Regions from separate parts of the Kitasatospora sp. MMS16-BH015 genome, predicted to be linked through region 3. Evidence: riboswitches for the same ligand, from Rfam matches in the RefSeq annotation. Region 3 holds a riboswitch; each other region holds the start of a gene.
The links. A riboswitch is a leader RNA that binds a small molecule or an ion and turns the genes downstream of it on or off. The one in region 3 is predicted to bind thiamine pyrophosphate.
Positions count from the first base shown of each region.

Region 1: it holds a riboswitch for thiamine pyrophosphate, as region 3 does, so the genes downstream of both, thiC (phosphomethylpyrimidine synthase ThiC) here and thiO (glycine oxidase ThiO) in region 3, are expected to answer to the same signal.
Region 2: it holds a riboswitch for thiamine pyrophosphate, as region 3 does, so the genes downstream of both, CFP65_RS18305 (cytosine permease) here and thiO (glycine oxidase ThiO) in region 3, are expected to answer to the same signal.

Region 1 is NZ_CP025394.1:4,514,472-4,521,374, forward strand. Features, by position in the region: gene CFP65_RS19535 (DUF5326 family protein) at 136-336, shown strand; gene CFP65_RS19540 (VC0807 family protein) at 544-1,185, shown strand; gene CFP65_RS19545 (flotillin family protein) at 1,272-2,711, opposite strand; gene CFP65_RS19550 (hypothetical protein) at 2,852-3,058, opposite strand; TPP riboswitch at 3,200-3,328, shown strand; gene thiC (phosphomethylpyrimidine synthase ThiC) at 3,324-5,132, shown strand; gene CFP65_RS19560 (hypothetical protein) at 5,499-5,900, shown strand; gene CFP65_RS19565 (hypothetical protein) at 5,978-6,331, shown strand; gene CFP65_RS39045 (hypothetical protein) at 6,396-6,542, shown strand; gene CFP65_RS19570 (hypothetical protein) at 6,647-6,903, opposite strand, start outside.
Region 2 is NZ_CP025394.1:4,229,803-4,236,705, reverse strand. Features, by position in the region: gene CFP65_RS18320 (DUF5926 family protein) at 1-616, opposite strand, end outside; gene CFP65_RS18315 (ATP-binding protein) at 756-1,298, opposite strand; gene CFP65_RS18310 (glycerophosphodiester phosphodiesterase) at 1,554-2,333, opposite strand; gene CFP65_RS18305 (cytosine permease) at 2,415-3,779, opposite strand; TPP riboswitch at 3,774-3,910, opposite strand; gene CFP65_RS18300 (S1C family serine protease) at 4,097-5,722, shown strand; tRNA gene CFP65_RS18295 (tRNA-Ser) at 5,809-5,896, shown strand; gene CFP65_RS18290 (DUF6204 family protein) at 5,954-6,313, opposite strand; gene CFP65_RS18285 (GNAT family N-acetyltransferase) at 6,355-6,903, opposite strand, start outside.
Region 3 is NZ_CP025394.1:2,235,362-2,242,264, reverse strand. Features, by position in the region: gene CFP65_RS09595 (thiazole synthase) at 1-377, opposite strand, end outside; gene thiS (sulfur carrier protein ThiS) at 382-582, opposite strand; gene thiO (glycine oxidase ThiO) at 588-1,748, opposite strand; TPP riboswitch at 1,743-1,857, opposite strand; gene CFP65_RS09580 (NAD(P)/FAD-dependent oxidoreductase) at 1,935-3,128, shown strand; gene CFP65_RS09575 (Rv2175c family DNA-binding protein) at 3,256-3,621, shown strand; gene thiE (thiamine phosphate synthase) at 3,621-4,256, shown strand; gene CFP65_RS09565 (TetR-like C-terminal domain-containing protein) at 4,374-5,045, shown strand; gene CFP65_RS09560 (MAB_1171c family putative transporter) at 5,056-6,192, shown strand; gene CFP65_RS09555 (helix-turn-helix domain-containing protein) at 6,521-6,903, shown strand, end outside.

The sequences.
Region 1 (6,903 bases), 2.3 Mb from region 3:
AGGGGGATCTCCGGGTTCTCTCGGGGGCTGGAACCCTCGTTCCGCAGGTACGCCCCCCGTACGATCGAAGTATCGAAAGCGAGCGGGACGCGGCGGAGAAGCCGGCGCTAGCCCGAGGGGAGAGAAGGAACCGACATGGCTGAGCTCTGGAAGTCGCTGCCCTCTTGGGTGCGCAACATCGTCGTCCCGATCATCGTCCTGGTCCTGGCCTGGAACCTGATCTGGTTCGTGGTCGGCGTGGTGAGCTCGCTGCTCGCGCTGGTGATCAAGGCCCTGGTGGTGGTCGGGGTGGCCGCCGCCGTCTGGATCCTGGTGAAGAAGGCAGCCAAGAGCTGACCTGGTCCGATCGAACGTCGAGACCCCGCCTCCGGAGCTTCCGGGGGCGGGGTCTTCGGTTGTGCACGGTGTGCCCGGTGACATCCGTCATGCGGGTTGCCGGACGGTAGGCACTGCAGCGGGTGGGGCCCCTCGCGGGATGGTTGAGCCACGGCCGGGAACGGCACCGGGGCGGAACCGAAAGGGCGGACACCAATGGCGATCGGCGTGAACGAGAAGACGGTCGGACAGCAGCAGGGCGGCCCCTGGTCGGCGCTGCGCCCGGTGGCGGTGGACATCGCGGTGCCGCTGGGCGCGTACTACGCGGCGCACTCGGTGCTCGGGCTCGGGCTGGTGCCCTCGCTCGCGGTCAGCAGCGTGGTGCCGCTGGTGCGGACGGTGGCGCAGCTGCGGCGGGACCGCTCGGTGAACGGGCCGGCCCTGCTGATGCTGATGGTCAACCTGGTGGGCATCGCGCTCTCCGCCGTGGCCGGCGACCCCCGGCTGATGATCGCCAAGGACGGTGCGGTCAGCAGCGTGATCGGCCTCGGCATGCTGGCCTCGGTGGTGATCGGGCGGCCGATGATGACGGCGGCGATGCGGCCGTTCATCGTCCGGGATGAGGCGGAGAAGGAGGCGGCTTGGGAGCGGGCCTCGGGCGGGGCCCTCTTCCGGCGGTACGAGCGGGCGTTCACGCTGGTCTGGGGCACGGCGCTGGTCGCGGAGTGCGTGGCGAAGGTCGTCCTCGCGTACACCCTGCCGGTGGCGACGATGGCCTGGCTGAGCACGCTGCTGCTGGTCGGTGCGATCGTGCTGGCGATGGTGGTGGGGAACGTCTTCGCCGGGAAGATCGCCGAACTGGTGGCGTGAACCCACTGGGGGCGCGGGGAACTGCGCGACTGGCCATGCACCTCCGTGCACGGTTGATCGCGCAGTTCCCCGCGCCCCTGCTGTGGTTACTCCTGGATCGGAATGGTTTCCGCCACCGGCGTCGGTGAACTCTGTTGGCTGTTCATCGAGTTGAGGAGCTGGCGGGCCAGGCCGAGGCCGGTGCCGCCCATGGTGAGGGCCTTGGCGAACATGTCGCCCATGCCCTCCGCGCCGTTCAGCAGGATCATGTGCTCGACGTTGCCGAAGGCCTCGGCGCCGGCCCGGACGATGTCCGGCCAGTTCTCGGCGAGTTGCTGGGCGACCACGGCCTCCTGGTTCTCGGCCAGGGCGGCCGCGCGGGCCTTGATCGACTCCGCCTCGGCCAGACCGAGGGCGCGGGCGGCCTCGGCGGTCGCGAGGCCCTTGGCCTCGGCTGCGGCGGCCTCGGCCTGGCCGGTGGCCTTGGTGGCCTCGGCGGAGGCCAGACCGCGGGCCCGGGTGGCCTCGGCCTCGGCGAGGGCGGCGACCTTGACCCGGCTGGCCTCGGCGGCGGCCTTGAGCTCGGTCTCCTTGGCCTGGGCCTGGGCGGCCGAGATCCGGGCGTCGCGGTCGGCCTCGGCCTTGGTGCGGGTCTCGTAGGCGCGGGCGTCGGCCGGCTTGCGGACGTCGGCCTGGAGCTGCTGCTCCTTGCGGAAGGCCTCCAGCTCGGCGACCTTGGTCTCCTGGACCACGACCTCCTGGCGGGCGGCCGCCTGGGCCAGCGGGCCGGCCTGCATCGCGTGGGCGGTGGCCTTCTCCAGCTCGGCCTGGTAACCGGCCTGCTGGATACCGGAGTTGCGGGTGGCCTCGGCCTTGCGGGCGAAGGCCTCCTGCTCGGCCTCGGTGGCCATCCGGTCGGCCGCGGCGGCCGCGATGCGGGCGTCCCGCTGGACGGCGGCGGCGTGCGGGGCGGCCAGGTTGGTGATGTACCCGGTCGGGTCGAGGATCTCCTGGATCTGGAGCGAGTCGATGATCAGGCCGAGCTTCTCCATCTCGGAGCCGGAGGCGGACCGGGTCTCGGCGGTGAGCCGCTCGCGGTCGCGGATCATGTCCTCGACCGTCAAGGAGCCGACGATGGAACGGAGATGGCCGGCGAAGACGTTGTGGACCCGGGGGCCCATCGAGGTCTGCTGGCCGAGGAAGCGGCGGGCCGCGTTGGCGATCGAGACCAGGTCGTCGCCCACCTTGAAGATGACGACGCCCTTGACGTGCACCGGGATGCCCTGGGACGTCACGCACTCGACGTCCAGGTCGGCCTCGTTGAGGTCGAGCGAGAGCCGGCGGACCACCTGGAGGCCCGGGGTCACGAGCGTGCCCCGGCCGGTGACGATGCGGAAGCCAAGCCCGTCGCCGACCCCCTCGGTGCGGTGCTTGGAGCCGGAGATGATGAGAGCCTCGTCCGGCTCGGCGACCCGCCACATCATCTTGAAGAGCACGACGACCAGTACGACAGCGGCGATGGCGCCGCCCAAAACGCCGATGAACATCGGCAGATTCCCCCTTCAGGGCACACCGGCGTCCCGTGGCTGCGCGAGTTGTGCAGGGTTGCGCGGGACGCGGTGGCAGATCGAGATTGTGCGCCTGTCGGATTCCGTTGGGAAGGGCGGGGTGCCGGTTGTCGGGGTCGTTATGCGGTCAGTGGCGCGACGTACACCGTGCGTGGTGGCTGGTACTCGACCACCAGCACCTGACTCCCGATCGGCAGCGGCTCGCCGGGCACCGCGAGGTAGGCGAGGAACGCCTCCGTCCCGCCGCGCTCGGGGACGTGCACCAGCACCTCCCCCACCAGGCCCGCGCCGATCCTCCCGGTCACCCGGCCGGTGGTCCCGATCATCCCCGTCGTCATGCGAGCCCTTTCGTCATGCCGGCCCCGTCGTCACGCCCGGAGTCTGCCACCCGTCCGACGGCTGGAACCCTGCTGGACCAGCTCCCTCCGGCCCGCTACGGTGGCGGATGTCTTGTCGCGGGCAATTCCGCCCGACGACACGGGAGCTCGGAGCACCGGGCTGAGAGGGCGCTGACGGATCTCTGCATCCACCTGCTGCGCCGACCGCAGGAACCTGACCGGGTAATGCCGGCGTAGGGAGATAGAGGGTCTCATGACCACGTCCGAGTCACAGCACAGCCCTGCCCAGACCGCTGTCACCAGTGCCTCCACCGGGTACCCGACGCCCGCCTGGCGCAAGGCGTACCGGGAGGGTTCGCGGCCCGACCTGCGCGTCCCGTACCGCGAGGTGCAGCTCACCAACGGCAAGACCGTCCCGCTCTACGACACCTCCGGTCCGTACACCGACCAGGCCTTCGAGGCCGACGTGCGGCGCGGCCTGCCGCCGCTGCGCGACGCCTGGATCCGCCAGCGCGGCGACGTGGAGGAGTACGACGGCCGGGAGGCCCGGCCGGAGGACGACGGCATCAAGCACACCTCCCCGCGCGGTGGCAACCTGCGCAACCTGGACGCCGTCTTCCCGGGCCGTCCGCGCCGTCCGCTGCGTGGACGTGACGGAGTACCGGTGACCCAACTCGCCTACGCGCGGCGCGGGATCGTCACCCCGGAGATGGAGTTCATCGCGCTCCGGGAGGGCCTGGACGCGGAGTTCGTGCGCAGCGAGGTCGCGGCCGGACGGGCCGTCATCCCGCTGAACGTGAACCACCCCGAGGTGGAGCCGGCCATCATCGGCACCAACTTCCTGGTCAAGATCAACGCCAACATCGGCAACTCGGCGGTGACTTCCTCGATCGAGGAGGAGGTGGAGAAGATGACCTGGGCGACCCGCTGGGGCGCCGACACGGTCATGGACCTCTCCACCGGGCGCAACATCCACACCACCCGCGAGTGGATCCTGCGCAACTCCCCGGTGCCGATCGGCACCGTGCCGCTCTACCAGGCCCTGGAGAAGGTGGACGGCCGGGCGGAGGACCTCAGTTGGGAGGTCTACCGGGACACCATCATCGAGCAGTGCGAGCAGGGCGTCGACTACATGACGGTGCACGCGGGCGTGCTGCTGCGGTACGTGCCGATGACGGCCCGCCGCAAGACCGGCATCGTCTCGCGCGGCGGCTCGATCATGGCGGCCTGGTGTCTGGCGCACCATCAGGAGAACTTCCTCTACACCAACTTCGAGGAGCTCTGCGACATCCTCGCCGCCTATGACGTGACCTTCTCGCTCGGTGACGGCCTGCGGCCGGGCTCGATCGCGGACGCCAACGACGAGGCGCAGTTCGCCGAGCTGCAGACGCTGGGCGAACTCGGGCGGATCGCCCGGGAGCGCGGCGTGCAGGTGATGATCGAGGGCCCGGGCCACGTCCCGATGAACAAGATCAAGGAGAACATGGATCTCCAGAAGGAGATCTGCGACGAGGCGCCGTTCTACACCCTCGGCCCGCTCACCACCGACGTGGCGCCCGGTTACGACCACATCACCTCGGGCATCGGCGCGGCGATGATCGCCTGGTGGGGCACAGCGATGCTCTGCTACGTCACGCCCAAGGAGCACCTGGGCCTGCCCAACCGGGACGACGTCAAGACCGGCGTGATCACCTACAAGATCGCCGCCCACGCCGCCGACCTGGCCAAGGGCCACCCCGGCGCCCAGGCCTGGGACGACGCGCTCTCCGACGCCCGCTTCGAGTTCCGCTGGGAGGACCAGTTCAACCTGGCCCTCGACCCGGAGACCGCGCGCGACTTCCACGACGAGACGCTCCCGGCCGAGCCGGCCAAGACCGCGCACTTCTGCTCCATGTGCGGCCCGAAGTTCTGCTCGATGAAGATCAGCAAAACCATCAATGAGAAGTTCGGCGCCGGGGCGGCATCGCCGGAGTACGACGAGGCGGCTGTCGAGGGCATGAAGGCCAAGTCCGAGGAGTTCGCGGCCCAGGGCAACCGGGTCTACCTCCCCCTGGCCGACTGACGGCCGACCCAGAACGGCGCCGCACCGGGAGGCAGGAGGGGGTCTCCCGGCGCGGCGCTTCGGCTTGCTCGTTCGGCTTAGTCTCCGCGAGTCGGTTCTTAGGCGAACCTGTTCGCGCGGTTCCCTGGAGAGGCAACGCCTGCGTAGGGAGACGGATCGATGACTGATCAGCAGCCGTCCGGCCAGGAACGGCCCGAAGGTGAGCCGGCCGATGGACAGGGGGGACCGGCCAAGGGGTGGGGGCAGCAACCGCCACCCGGGCAGTCGCCGTACGGGCCGCCGCCGCCAGGTTGGAGCCAGCAGCCGCCGGCTCCTCCCAAGCGCCGTTTCGGCCGGGGTGTTCTCGTCGGCTGCCTCAGCGCGGTCGTGCTACTCGTCGTGCTGATCGTGGTCATCGTCCTAGCCGTCGGGGGGAGCAGCAAGAAGTCCCCGACCAGCCCCAGCTCCACCGGTAGCGGCGTGCAGTCGACCGGAGGGGCGCACCCGCCGGAGGCGGATGTGACGGTCACCTCCTGCGACGTGGACCCGACGACCTCGATCCCCAGCGCCAAGCTGGAGATCGTCAACCACAGCTCGAAGTCTTCGGACTACAGCATCTCGGTGGAGTTCGTGGACGCGAACGGCACCCGGGTGGCTGAGGGCGCGGCGCTCCAGAACCACCTTGGACCGGGCCAGAAGGCAGAGGACACGGCCGGTGGTACGGCTCAGGTGAGTGGCAAGGTCACCTGTCGGGTGACCTCTGTGAACCGGATTTCAGCGGTCGGGTAACCGTGGCGGCGCCGAGGCGATGAACGTGCCGCGGGCCGAGACGCCATATGTCAGTGCTGGTCGGCATGATCTCGAGCATGGATGCCGGCCTGACCATCTTGAGCCAGGAGTTCGACGCCGAGGAGGGGAGCTTTCTGCTGCGGCTGCGGTGTGACCTGCACTGGGACCGGGCGGCCTTCAGTAGGTTGGAACGGGCCATGCGGCTCGTCTGCGAGCAGACCCAGGCAGCCACCCAGCTCGATCGCTGGGTGGCTGAAGGCTTTCACAGCGTCCCATCCTGGGTGGCGGACTGGACCGCACACCCCCAATTCCCGAGACCGGAGCCGGACAGGTACTACCGGGCCTGCATTGAGCGGTTGAGTGACCTGGCCACTTGGTACTTCCAGGGGTATCACGACTATCTGGAGCCACACTCCTGGGCTGAACTGTGACCACCGAGCACTTCGGACGTTCGACAGTTCCCAATGTGCTGCTTCCGCGCCCAAGTTGTCGTCGATGAAGATCAGTCGATCCATCAATGAGAAGTTCGGCGCCGGGGCGGCATCGCTGGAGTACGACGAGGCGGCTGTCGAGGGCATGAAGGCCAAGTCCGAGGAGTTCGCGGCCCAGGGCAACCGGGTCTACCTCCCGCTGGCCGACTGACGGGCAGCCCCAGAACGGCGCCGCACCGGGAGGCCGAAGGGGGTCTCCCGGCGCGTCGCTCTGCCTGTTGTCGTGGGCGGTAGGGGGCTGCCCGCACAACAGGTCTATCCGCCGTTGGAGGACTGCGCCTGCCGGAGTCGTTGGACCTGCTTGTTGATCAGTTCCAGGGGGAAGGTCGAACTCCCACCGACATCGAGCATGTTGAAGATGGCGATAGTGCTTCCGGCGCGCACCACAGTGAACTGGTCGTTCCGAACCTGTGGCGAACCGACGTTCGTGGGGATGAGCTCGCGGAAGCTCACCGCCTCGTCCCCGACCTGCGGACCCTGCTCCACCCGGATCTCTGCTGTGAATTCGCCTG
Region 2 (6,903 bases), 2.0 Mb from region 3:
AGGCGTTGGCCCGCTCCAGGGAGGCGGCCACCTCGCCGGTGGCGCTCTCCGCGTCCTCCAGCCAGAACTCGAAGCCGGTGTGCACGGCGGGGGTGAACTCGGCCGTCAGGTCCAGGAGTTCCTGCAGGCGGCGGCCGCCCGGGGCGGTCCGGCGGGCGGCCACGGGGGTACCCGGCTCGGTGGCCAGGGCCAGCTCCAGCGCGTCGCCCAGGTCGCGGCTCAGGTCGCCGGAGGAGGACTGGGTCTGCAGGCCGAGCAGGATCGAGCCGTCCTGGCGGCGCAGCGCCGGCCAGGCCAGCGGCAGCACGGTGGCCAGCGTCACCGAGGGCACCTCGCCGACGGCGCCCTCCGCCACCCCGGCGGCCAGCGTCAGCGGGACGGTCGCGGCGGGCACCAGCTCGCGCAGCGCGACCCAGTCGGCCTCGCCCGGCAGGCCCTCGAACGGGCGGTGCACCAGCTCCTGCACCGCGTGGGCGGCCTCCCGGCCGTGGCACGCCTTGTACCGGCGGCCCGAGCCGCAGGGGCAGTCCTCCCGCGCGCCGACGACGGGGATCTCACCCGAGGTCACGGGGGTGGACTGGCGCTGCGGCGACTTCTTCGCGGCCTTCTTGGCCATGGTGCGGCTCTCCCGGGGACGAGGACACTTGCTCCGGGCAGCCTATAGAGGTTTCCGGGCTCCGTCCGGCCTCCGAGCGGGTGTGCGAGCCGTCGGGGCGCGTCACCGCGGGCCGCCGACCGGGCTGGTGTGCGGGCCGTCAGGCGCTGCGCGCCTCGGTGCCCTCGTGGGCCCCGGTGGTGGCCAGCGCCGCCCAGACGGTGACCTGCCCCGGCGCGTCCCGGACGCCCCAGTCACTGGCCAGCCGCCCGACGATGCTCAGGCCGCGGCCGCCGCGCGAGGTGAGCGAGGGCCGGGCGGGCACCGGCCGGGTGGCCGAGCCGCCGTCGGTGACCTCCAGGGTCAGCGAGCCGTCCCGGTGCATCTGCCAACTCACCAGCACTCCACCGGATTCCCACTCCCCGTCCGCGCACGGCGCGGGCCTTCTGGTGGGCGAGTGCGCCCCCACCAGAACTGCGCCGGGAGCGTCCAGATCGAGATCGCAGAGGCGCCCGAGCGGACGCGCGTAGCGACAGGAATTGCTCAGCAGCTCGGAAAGGATCAGTACGGCGTCGTCAATGACCGTGTCGGGTATCGCGCGGTCACCCAGATCACGGCGCAGCCGCCGCCTGGCGACCCCGACGCTGGCGGGCCCGTGCGGCACGGCCAGCGTCGATGTAGCCGGCACCTCGTGCGCCACCATCAGTGCCACCCCCGGACCTCCTTCAGCGATTACCGAGGGATGGATGCCCCTGGAGAATGCGTCGGAAACGAGTGCCGGGCGATCGCTACGCGACAATTACGGGCGCCGCAACTCACGGTGCGCAAATGGTGATTCCTTGCTCACGTACGGTTGTGAAAGGTGACGTAATTCGCCACGCTCCGGTGGTGCGCGCCCCCTCTACCACGCCCGCGTACGCCAATTGCGCAGCCCCGGGCGGGGCGCACAAGCCGCGCGCTAGCGGCCCAGCTGGTCGAGGACCTGGCGGGGGCGGTTGGTGATGATGGCCTCGACGCCGAGTTCGAGGCAGAGCTCGACGTCGGCGGGCTCGTCGACGGTCCAGACGTGGACGCGGTGGCCGGCGGCACGCAGGTTGGTGACCAGGGAGGGATCGGCGCGGACCAGGTCGATGCCGGGGCCGGCGATCGGGGCGCCGCCGGGGAGGCGGCGCAGGCGCCCTAGCAGCGGGAGGCGGCGCTCGAGCAGGTAGACCGTGGGGACGGCCGGGGCGGCCTGGCGGACCCGGCGGACGGCCAGCTCGGAGAAGCTCATGATCCGGACCTGGGAGGTCTCGGGGGAGGCGGGGAGCAGGTCGTACTCGCCGAGCATCCGCAGCAGTGCGGCCTCCAGCCGGCCCGAGCTGCGGATCGGGTGCTTGGTCTCGATGGCCAGCTCGACCCGGCGGCCGGCCTTGACCGTGAGGTCGAGCAGCTGGGCCAGGGTGAGCACCGGCTGCGGGCCGGAGCCGGTCTTCCAGGAGCCGAAGTCCAGCTGCTCCAGCTGGGCCAGCGTCATGGTGGAGACCACGCCGGTGCCGTTCGAGGTGCGGGCCACCGTCCGGTCGTGCACGCAGACCAGCTGCTCGTCGGCGGTCAGCCGGACGTCGCACTCCAGCGCGTCCGCGCCCTCCTCGATCGCCCGCGCGTAGGCCGCGAGGGTGTGCTCGGGCTCGGCGGCGGAGGAGCCGCGGTGTGCGACGACCTTGACGGTCGAGCGCTCGGGCAGCACGGGCGGCATGGCGGGGAGGTCACGGGTGTCCACCCCGCCACCATACGAGCCCGACGGTGAACGCCGGGCCAACGTACGGGGAGGGTGTGGTTACCGCTCGGTAGCACCGCTCGGGCGGAGCAGCGTGAGCAGCCAGGTGGCCAGGGCCGGGACGAGGAAGCCGAAGAGCGAGGCCGAGCTCCACTCCTGCGGGGTGAAGTGCAGGGTCTGCTGGGCCGAGGTCCAGAAGTCCGTCCACCAGCCGGCGATCGCGGTGGGGGCCAGGTACTGGTAGGTGGCGAAGCCGAACGCCCAGGGCAGCAGCATCGACCAGCGGGCCGGGGCGTCCTGGTCGAGGTTCCAGCCGCGGCGGCCGGCGCCGAGGAAGTAGTCGACAGCGAGCACGGCGAGCAGCGGCACGAAGACCGAGCCGATCAGGCCGAGGAAGGCGTAGTAGGAGTCGGTGAACTCCTGGATCTGCAGGGCCAGCGCGGTGACCAGCACGCCCACGCCGCCGGTGAGCAGCCGGCGGTCCACCTTCGGCAGCAGGTTGTGGATCGACATCGCGGTCGAGTACACGTTCGCGAAGGACTGGTCGGACTCGCGCAGCACCAGGACGAGCAGGAAGGCCCAGCCGGCCGCCACCCCGGTGAAGGAGTCGAAGATCTTCGAGGAGTCGCCGTGCGACTGGAGCAGCGCGATCAGGCCGAGCACGTAGCACCAGACCTGGGCCAGGGAGTACCCGGAGAAGGTGCCCCAGAAGGAGGCGGCGGCGGTGCGGGAGTGCCGGGTGTAGTCGGCGGCCAGCGGCACGAAGGAGACCGAGACGGCGATGATCGCGTCCGTCGCGTGCAGGAAGCCCTTCCAGTTGCCCGCACCCGGGTCGGGGAAGCCCTGCCGGCCCAGCTGGACGGTGAACCAGACCATCGCCACACCGACCGCGAAGGCCACGTACTTGCGCAGCACCGCGATCGAGCCGAGCGGCCAGATGGTCAGCGTGGTGGTGAGCACCCCGGCGAGCAGCACGAAGAGCCAGCGCCAGCCCTGGGTGCCGGCCACGGTCTGCGCTCCCATCGCGATGACCATGAGCTCGTAGACGCCCCAGCCGATGCACTGGGCGATGTTGAGCACGGTCGGCAGGTAGCTGAGCCTGGTGCCGAACAGGCCGCGCAGCACCGCCATCGCCGGGGCGCCGGTGCGGGCGCCGATCACGGCGGCCACCCCGAGCATCGCGGTGCCGATCGCGGTGCCGACCAGGATGGCCGTCACGGCGGCGGTGAAGGAGAGCTCGGAGCCGCTCTCGCCGAGCACGGTGGCGGCGCTGGTGAAGCCGATCAGGCTGACCCCGAGGTTGCCCCAGAGGGCGAACTGGCCGCCGAAGCCGAGGGTGCGCGGCGGGGCGGTGTCGAGGGTGAGGGGGGCCTCCGCGTGCTTCGTGACGGGGGCGGGGGCATCGAGGGGCGGGGCAGCCGTCATGGCCTTGTCTCCCTACGCCGGCATTACCCGGACAGGTTCGAGCGGTCAGCGCTCCCTCGACGCCCCTCGGACGGGTACGGTCGAACAGCGCACTCTCAGCCTGGTCGGTCCAAGCTCCCGCGTGTCAGTTTGGAGCGCCAGGGTAGCGGCCGGGGCGGCGAAGGCCAAGGCCAGGGGGCGCTCCGGACCTGCTCCGGGGGTGGTCTGTCGGTGACCCGTAAGGATTCTTATGACTTCTTCAGGGGGCTTCTTACGACAACCGAATCGGGGATGAGAAAAACTATGGGCCAAGGTCCTGTCAGCTATGGAGGTCGTCCGTGAGCACCGAGCAGCCGAGTTCCACCGGGCCGGAGGAGCGTTCCTCCGCCGGTGAGGGGGCAGTGGAGCCGACCGCTGACGCGGTGCCGGCGCCGGCGGAGTCCGCGCCGACGCTCTCCTTCGACAAGCCGGCCGCCCCGGCCGCGCCGTCCTACCTGGACGCCCCGCCGCCCTCGGGCCCGCCGTCCGCCGGGCCCGCCCCGGCCGCGGCGCCGCAGCCCGCCGCCGCGCCCGCTCCGGCGAACCCGTACGCGGAGCCCGCCGCGCCCGCTCCGGCCGCCGCCGCGCCCGCCAACCCGTACGCGGCGCCGGCCGCGCACGCCGAGCAGTCCTACGCGGCGCCGGGCGCAGCCGAGCAGCAGCCGTACGCGGCGCCGGGCGTGCCCGAGCAGCCGCACCACCCGTTCGGGGCCGGCCAGCCGCTGGGCGGCTGGGGCGGTCCGGCGGCCGGCCCGCTGCCCGGGGCCGACTACCCCGGTGCGCCGGTGGCCGCGCCGAAGAAGAAGCGCGGCGGGCTGATCGCGCTGGTCGCGGCGGTGGCCCTGGTGGCCGGCATCGCCGGTGGCGCGATCGGCGTCGGGGTGAGCGACAACGGGGGCTCGGGCAACTCCGGGTCGAGCCGCACCAGCACCACGATCAGCGTGGGCGACTCGCAGAAGATCTCCGACCGCGCGCCGGACTCGGTCGCGGGCATCGCCGCCAAGGCGCTGCCGAGCACCGTCACCATCAAGGCCTCGGGCTCCCAGGAGTCGGGCACCGGCACCGGGTTCGTCTTCGACACCGAGGGCCACATCCTGACCAACAACCACGTGGTGGCCCCGGCGGCGAACGGCGGCAAGCTGACCGTCAAGTTCTCCGACGGCTCCTCCTTCTCGGCCTCCGTGGTCGGCCGGGCCCAGGGCTACGACGTCGCGGTGATCAAGCTGGACAACCCGCCCAAGGACCGGCTGGTGCCGCTGCCGCTGGGCGACTCGGACCGGGTCGCGGTCGGCGACCCGACCATCGCGATCGGTGCGCCGTACGGCCTCGAAGGCACCGTCACCACCGGCATCGTCAGCGCCAAGGACCGCCCGGTGGCCTCCGGCGACGACAACGGCGCGCAGAACTCGTACATGAACGCGCTGCAGACCGACGCCTCGATCAACCCGGGCAACTCCGGTGGCCCGCTGCTGAATTCGGCCGGTGCGGTGATCGGCATCAACTCGGCGATCCAGTCCAACACCGGTGGTGCGGGCGGCCGGGCAGGCTCGATCGGCCTCGGCTTCGCGATCCCGATCAACCAGGCCAAGCGGGTCGCCCAGGACCTGATCAAGACCGGCACTCCGGTCTACGCGATCTTCGGCGTGCTGCGCAACGACGACTACAAGGGCGACGGCGCCCAGATCCAGACCGGCCCGGTCCAGGGCACCCCGGCCGTCACCCCGGGCGGCCCGGCCGACCAGGCCGGCCTCAAGCCGGGCGACATCATCACCAAGCTCGGCGACCACCCGATCGACAGCGGCCCGACCCTGGTGAGCGAGATCTGGACGTACAAGCCGGGCGACAAGGTCGACGTGGAGTACACCCGCGACGGCAAGCAGGCCAAGACCACCATCACCCTCGGCGAGCGCAAGGGCGACAACTGACATCCCGAGTGACATCCCGAGGCTGACGCTCGGCCCGTAACCGAGTGCACCGAACCCCGCCGGACCCGTTAGGCTGACCTCCGCCAGGAGAGCTGCCCGAGCGGCCTAAGGGAACAGTCTTGAAAACTGTCGTGCGGTGACCCCGCACCGTGGGTTCAAATCCCACGCTCTCCGCAGAGAACGACCCCTGACCGGGGCATCCGGTCAGGGGTCGTCGCCGTTCGGGGGCGGTCAGCCCTCGGCGGCGGCGCGGGCCTGGCGTTGGCGCTTGCCGAGGGCGGCCAGGGAGAGGTCCTCGGCCTGGCACTTGAGCTGCTTGTAGCCGTAGCCCCGGTCGGTGAGCCAGAGCTCGGCGGCGGTCTGGGCGCGCATGGTGGCGGCCACGATGTCCTCCTCGGCCTCGCCGTGCTCCAGGAAGCGGAAGGTGAAGAACGGCCGGGCGGCCAGGTCGTAGCTGAGGTGGCCCTCGGGGGTGAAGGCGGCGTGCAGCACGTCGTGCTCGGCGGCCTCGGCCAGCAGCTCGGCGCGCTGCTCGGGGGTGAGGCCGTCGAAGGAGCCGCGCACGGTCACGCGGAAGGTCCGGTCAGTCATCCGTGGACGATAACCGCCCGTCCGCCGCCCGGCCCAACGGTTTAACCGGCCGGGGGCCATTCGTGGGCCAGCACGGACATCACGGTGGAGTCGTACCAGGCGCCGTCGTACCAGAGGTCGTCCCGCAGCACGCCCTCCGCCACGAAGCCGACCTTCTCGTAGACCCGCCGGGCCCGGGGGTTGAACTCCAGCACGGTCAGCGAGACGCGGTGCAGGCCGACTCGGGTGAAGGCGTGGTCGAGCAGCAGCCGGATCGCCTCGGTGCCCAGACCCCGGTCGCGGCCCTCGGCGGTGAGCAGGCAGCGGAAGTTGCAGCTCCGGTTGCCCTCGTTCCACTGGTTGAGCACCACCTCGCCGACGCACCGGTCGGTGGCCAGCTCGACCACCGCGAGGTCGAGACGGTCCGGCTGGGCGTTCCGCCAGACGCGGAACTCCTCGGCCTGGCCCGGGTCCTGGAGCGGCAGCGGGTCGTCCGGGCCGTGCGTGCTGCCGGTCAGCCGGAGCAACTCGCGGTCCTGGAAGGCGGGGGCCAGCGCGGCCACGTCCGCGGGGACGAAGGGGCGCAGCCGGACCCGCTCGCCGAGCAGTGT
Region 3 (6,903 bases):
CCGTCGTCCACCAGCGTCTCGGCGGCGTCGAGCAGCTCGATCGGGTCGGGCAGCAGGGTGCGCTCGTCGGCGATCACCTCCAGCTTGACCCAGTCGGTGCCGAGCGCCTCGCGGGCCAGCCGGGCGGTCAGCACGGCCTCCCCGGCGGTGAAGCAGCCGGCCGTGTTGGGCAGCACCCGGATCGAGTTGCGGGCCAGCACGTCGAGCACCGAGCCCTGGGTGGCGGCGTTGATCCGGCGCATCGCCACCGTGGTCAGCTCGGTGCCGGAGGCCCGCAGGGCCTGCTCCAGGATCTCCAGGCTCGGGGCGCCGCCGGTCCCCATGATCAGGCGCGAGGTGAAGCTCGTGCCGGCGATGGTGAACAGGTCGTCGGCCATCGGTTCAGCCTCCCTGGACGGCGGTGAGGATCTCGACCCGGTCGCCCGCGTCGAGGGTGGTGGTGGGCCAGGCGCCGCGCGGCACCACGGTCTCGTTGAGCGCCGCCGCCACCCCGGTCGGGGCCTTGCTCAGCGCGGCGACCACCTCGGCGAGGGTGGTCGCGGGGGCCACCTCGCGGGGCTCGCCGTTGACGGTCAGGGTGATGGTGTTCATCGGGCGGCCTCGGGGGAGCTGAAGCGGGCGGGGGAGAAGGGCAGGGCGAGCTCCGGCGTGCGGCCGGTGGCGAGCTGTTCGGCGATCAGGTCGGCCGTCACCGGCGTGAGCAGCACGCCGTTGCGGTAGTGGCCGGTGGCGGCGGTCAGGCCGGGCAGGGCGGTGGGGCCGAGCAGCGGGGCGTTGTCCGGCGAGCCGGGCCGCAGCCCCGCGCCGGTCTCCACCAGCGGCAGCTCGGTCAGCCCCGGGACGAGCTCGTGCGCGTCCCGCAGCAGCTCGTACACCCCGCCGGCCGTCACGGTGGTGTCGAAGCCCTGCTCCTCGCTGGTCGCCCCGATCACCAACTCCCCGTCCGCGCGCGGCACCAGGTAGATGTGCTGCCCGCGCACCACGGCCCGGAGGTTGCGGGAGAGGAAGGGCGCGTACGCGGGCGGGATCCGCAGCCGCAGCACCTGCCCCTTCACCGGCCGCACCGGCGGCAGCACCCCGGCGGGCAGCCCGGCCAGCAGGTGGCTGCGGCAGCCGGCGGCCAGCACCAGCTGACCGGCCGTCAGCGTGCTCCCGTCCGCCAGCCGGACCCCGGTGGCCCGGCCCCCGGTGACCAGCAGCTCGGCGGCCTCGGCCCGGTGGAGGCGCACCCCCGCCGCCGCGCCCGCCGCGAGCAGCGCCCGCGCCAGCCGGCGGCCGTCCACCTGGTGGTCCTCGGCCACGTGCAGGCCACCGCGGACGCCCGGGGCGAGCATGGGCTCCAACTTGCGGCACTCGCGGCCGGTGAGCCACTCGGAGGCGAGGCCGAGCCGCCCGTGGAAGGCGTGCAGCTCGCGCAGCTCCTCGCGGTCGTCCGCGTCCAGCGCCACGGCCAGCGTGCCGGTGGCCCGGTAGCCGGTGTCCAGGCCGGTGAGCTCGGTGAGCTCGGCGGCGAAGGCCGCGTACCGCTCGTTCGAGGCCATGCCGAGCCGGAGCAGCGGCTCCTCGTTGTACTGGAGCTCGGTGACGGGGGCGAGCATGCCCGCCGCGACCTGGACGGCTCCGCCCCCCGGCGCCGGGTCCAGCACGGTGACGGCGAGGCCCCGCTGGGCCGCCCGCCAGGCCACGGCCAGGCCGATGACGCCGCCGCCGACCACCAGGACGTCCGGTGCCGATTCTTCGCGTGCCACAGTCAGGCTTCTCCCTTCGCCGGAATGACCCGGATCAGGTTCGGACGGTCGCAGGCCGTACCAGCCCGCCTCTCAGCCCGGTCACGCCCGGGCTCCCGTGATGTCGGAACCCCCTCACCTTACGCCGGTCCGCTTTGTGCCCGAAGACGCGTACGAGGCGTGGACACCCCTCGGTAGGGTGACGGCGTGGCTGAGCTGACTGAAGCGGGACGGGTGGTCGTCGTCGGGGCCGGGCTGGCGGGGGCGCAGTGTGCGCTGATGCTCCGGCAGGGCGGCTGGCGGGGGTCGATCACGCTGGTGGGGGAGGAGCGGCACGCGCCGTACGACCGGCCGCCGCTCTCCAAGGACGTGCTGCTGGGCAAGCGGGACACCACCACCTTGGACATCGACTGGGCCGAGTACGGGGTCGAGCTGCTGACCGGCCGCCGGGCCACCGGGCTGACCCCCGGGACGCTGCACACCGACGGCGGCGACCTGCCGTACGAGGCGCTGGTGATCGCCACCGGCTCCGTCGCGGTGCCGCTGCCGGGCGCCGAGGGCGGCCACGTGCTCCGCACGGTGGAGGACGCCCTGGCGCTGCGCCCCCGGCTGGTGGCCGGGGCGCGGATCGCGCTGGTCGGCGCGGGCTGGATCGGGGCCGAGACCGCCACGGTGGCCCGGCAGCTGGGCTGCGAGGTGACGGTGGTGGAGGCCGCGCCGGTGCCGCTGGCCGGGGCGCTGCCCGTCGAGCTCGGGCTGCGGCTGGCCGAGTGGTACGGCGAGGCCGGGGTCTCGCTGCGCTGCGGGGCGGCGGTGGCCGCCGTGGAGCCGGGCGCGCTGCTGCTCGCCGACGGCAGCCGGGTGCCGGCCGACGAGGTGGTGGTGGGCATCGGCGCCCGCCCGGCCACCGGCTGGCTCTCGGGCGGCCCGGTCGGGCTGGACCAGCGGGGCGCGGTGCTGGTGGACGAGCACCTGCGCACCGACCTGCCCGGCGTCTGGGCGGCCGGCGACTGCGTCTCCTACCCCTCCGCCCGGGCCGGCCGGCGCCTCACCGTGCAGCACTGGGACCACGCGCTCCAATCCGGCCGGGCGGCGGCCGCCTCGGTGCTCGGGGCGCCGGAGCCCTACGACCCGGTGCCCTACTTCTGGTCCGAGCAGTTCGGACGGATGGTCCAGTACGCCGGGCGGCACGCGGAGGCCGACCAGGTGGTCGAGCGCGGCGGCGAGGACGACGCGGCCTGGTCCGTGCTCTGGCTGCGGGCCGGGCGACTGATCGGCCTGCTCGCGGTGGACCGGCCGCGCGACCTCAACCAGGGGCGCAAGCTGATCGGCAGCGGTGCCGAGCTGGACGCCGCGCTGGCAGCCGACCCGGCGGTGCAGCTCAAGGCCTGCGTGCGGTGAGGCCGGTTGTGCGGTGAGGCCGGCTGGGCGGTGAGGCCGGCTGGGCGGTGAGGCCGGCTGGGCGGTGAGGTCGGCTGTGCGGTGAGGTCGGGCGGGGGCGGCGCGGGGCTGTGGCACCCTGTGCAGTGTGAGTGAGATCGAAGCGAAGATTGAAGCCCTTGTCCCCGCCTGGCTGCACCTGCCGGACATCGCCGAGCAGTGGGGCGTGTCCATCCTCGAGGTGCGCGACATGGTGCGCGCCAAGCAGCTGATCACCGTGCGGCGCGGGCCGAACAACACGCTCCAGGTGCCGGCCGCGTTCATCGACGAGACCGGCCCGGTGAAGCACCTGGTCGGCACCCTGACGGTGCTGCGGGACTGCCACTTCACCGACCAGGAGATCCTGGAGTGGATGTTCACCGAGGACCCGACCCTGCCCGGCAGCCCGATCCAGGCCCTGCGGGAGAACCGCGGCACCGAGGTCAAGCGCCGCGCCCAGGCGGAGCTGATCTGATGGCCGAGGCGCGGGCGCAGCTCGCCGACGCCCTGCTCTACCTGTGCACCGACGCACGGCGCGAGCAGGGCGACTTCGCCCAGTTCCTGGACGCCGTCTACGCGGGCGGGGTCGACATCGTCCAGCTCCGCGACAAGGCCCTGGAGGCCAAGCAGGAGCTCGAGCACCTGGAGATCCTGGCCGACGCGGCCCGCCGCCACGGCAAGCTCTTCTCGGTCAACGACCGGGCCGACGTGGCCCACGCGGCCCGCCCGCAGGTGCTCCACCTCGGCCAGGACGACCTCCCCGTCCCGGCCGCCCGCGCCATCCTCGGCGAGGAGATCCTGATCGGCCGCTCCTGCCACGCCGAGTCGGAGGTCGACACGGCCCTGACCGAGCCCGGCGTCGACTACTTCTGCACCGGCCCGGTCTGGCCCACCCCGACCAAGCCCGGCCGGCACGCTCCCGGACTGGACCTGGTCCGCTACGCGGCGGCCTCCGGCACGGACCGGCCCTGGTTCGCCATCGGCGGCATCGACCTGGACAACCTGGACGAGGTGCTGGCGGCGGGCGCGACCCGCGTCGTCGTGGTCCGGGCCATCACTGCTGCCGAGGATCCGGGAGCAGCTGCGGCGGCTCTTCGTTCAAAGCTCTGACCACGGGGGCTCGGGGAACTGCGAGGGCATCCCCTGGGGCGTGTACTCGTCAAGGAGTGCACGCCCCTTCGCATGCCCTCGCAGTTCCCCGAGCCCCTGAAGAATTACCCTTGTCGCATGAATGTCATAAAGGCGACAGCACGTCAACTGTTGGGGACAGTGGGGGCGGGGCAGCTCTCGCTGGAGGGGGTGGCGACAGCGGCGGGTCTGCCGTTGGCCGAGGTGACGGCAGTCTTCCCGCACCGGGACGACCTCCTCACCGCCCTCCTGATCGACGCGTACAACGCCTCCGGTGAGGCGATGGAGCAGGCCGACGATCCGGCGGCTCCGGCCGGCGAGCGGCTGCTCGCCGTGACGCGGGCGCTGCGGGCCTGGGCCTTCGCCAACCCGGGGGAGTTCACCCTGGTGTACGGCTCGCCGGTGCCCGGCTACCACGCTCCGCAGACCACCGTGCCGCCGGCCTCGCGGACGCCCGCGGTGCTGGCGGGGATCGTCCGGGGCGCGCTGATGGCGGGCGAACTCAAGCCGCCGGCCCGGCCGTTGACGGGGGCCTCGCTGCTGCTGCCGGAGGCGGTGGAGCTGTTCGGCGGGGCGCCGGAGGGGCCGTTCGCGGACCTGATCGAGCGTGGGATCGTGTTCTGGAGCAGCCTGGTGGGGCTGCTGGTCTTCCAGGTGTTCAGCCGGACGCACGACAGCGTGCGTGACGAGACGGCCTTCTTCGACTACGCGGTCGCGGTGGCGGCGGAGTCCGTCGGCCTGACCGTGATACCCGCCGAGACGACGGGCTGAGCACGGCACCTTGAACCTGACCAGAACGCTCTGTTTCGTCATCGCGGCGCTCTCCTCGTACGCCGCCCTCGTCTACCGGCTCGGGCAGGTGCGCCGCAGCTGGCGGGACGGCGCCTACCGGGCGCTGCTCGTCACGCTGGTGCTCCAGTGCCTGACCTTCACCATGGGTGCGATCGCCATGGGCGGGGGCGCCTTCCTCGGAGTGGGCAACCTCGCGATCCTGATCATGCACGTGGCCGCGGTGGCCTTCTGCGTCAGCGCGCAGGTGATCCTGCTGCGGTGGGCGCTGGACGCCGAGGAGGCGGCCCGCCGGGGCAGGTACTGGCTCTGGGCCGGGGCGGTGCTCTCGGTGCTGCTGGTGGTGCTGTTCTTCGTGGCGGACGGCTCCGGCCGGCCGGCCGAGGACTTCAACAGCGGCAGCGGCAGCCCGCTGGTGCTCACCTACCTGCTGGTGTTCATCCTCTCCCAGGCGGTGCCCTGCCTGACCATCTTCCGGCAGTGCGCCGCCTACCTGCGGATGACCGAGAACGCCTCGCTGCGCCAGGCGCTGCGGATGCTCTGGGTGTCGGCCGGGATCCTGTTCCTCTACTGCTCGGCGCGGACGGTCAACATCCTGACCGCGGCCTCCGGGGTGGACATCGGGCTCTGGCAGCTGGCCTCGAACCTCTTCAGTGCGATCGGCATCGTCACCCTCTCGCTCAGCCTGAGCATCTCCTCCTGGGGGCCGCCGGTCGCCAAGCTGCTGGGCTGGGCGCGGAGTTACCGTTCGTACCGGGCGCTCTACCCGCTCTGGCGGGACCTGTACGAGAACTCGCCGGACATCGCGCTGGAGCCGCCGGGCGCGGCGGTCTCCGACCTGGACTACCGGCTGCACCGGCGGGTGGTCGAGATCCGGGACGGCTGGCGGGAGTTGCGCCCGTACATCGAGCGTCCGGCGGAGCCGGGTGATGCCGAGGCGGCCGGGCAGGCGCAGGCCGAGGCGGCGCAGATCCGGCTGGCCCTCCGGGCCAAGCGCACCGGCACCGTGCCGGCGGCGAGCAAGGACGAGGGCGAGTTCGAGGACCGTGACAACGACAACTTCGGAGCCGAAGTCGCTTGGCTCACCCAGGTGGCCGCTGCCTACCGTAGACTGAGCCACGTGGGTTGAAGCGCCCCCCGGCGCTCCTGACGCCGCGTCAGTCGGCGTTCCCCCCGAAGCTCCCGCCCGGTCTGCACCCCCGTCAGACCGGGCGGGTCTTTCTTTTCCCCGTTCCCCCCTCCGCCGCTGCACCGCCCGGTACGGGCACTCCCCCGAGAGCCGGACCGGTCGGCGCGTAGCGGCAGCTCACTCGGACACCCCCGTGAGTGAATTAGCTGCCAGCTATCGGCGAGACCCAACGTTGTCGGAGTCCGGGCTGATTGTCAACTGACAGCTAATCTGCGAAACTGACGTATAGCCAAGGGCTAACTATGGGGGTGACAGGGGGAGATCCACGATGGCTGAGACCGACGAGACCGGTGAGCGGGCCGAGGGCCGCGTGGACGACCGGGCGGTGCTCGCCGTACGACTGGACAACCTCTTCAAGTCGGTGCGCCCCAAGGGCCGGCACTGGACCAACGCCGAGGTGGCCGAGGAGCTCAAGCGGGCCAACCCCGAGCTCAAGGTCGGCGGGGTCTACCTCTCCCAGCTGCGCACCGGCAAGCGCTCCAACCCCTCTCCGGAGCTGCTGTCCGGCCTGGCCCGGTTCTTCGGCGTCTCGGTGGCCTACTTCTTCGACGACCAGGTGGCCGAGTCGGTGCTCGGCGAGGTGGCCGCGATCGAGGCGCTGCGCTCGGCCGGGGTGCGGGCGATCGCGATGCGGGCGGCCGGGATGAAGAA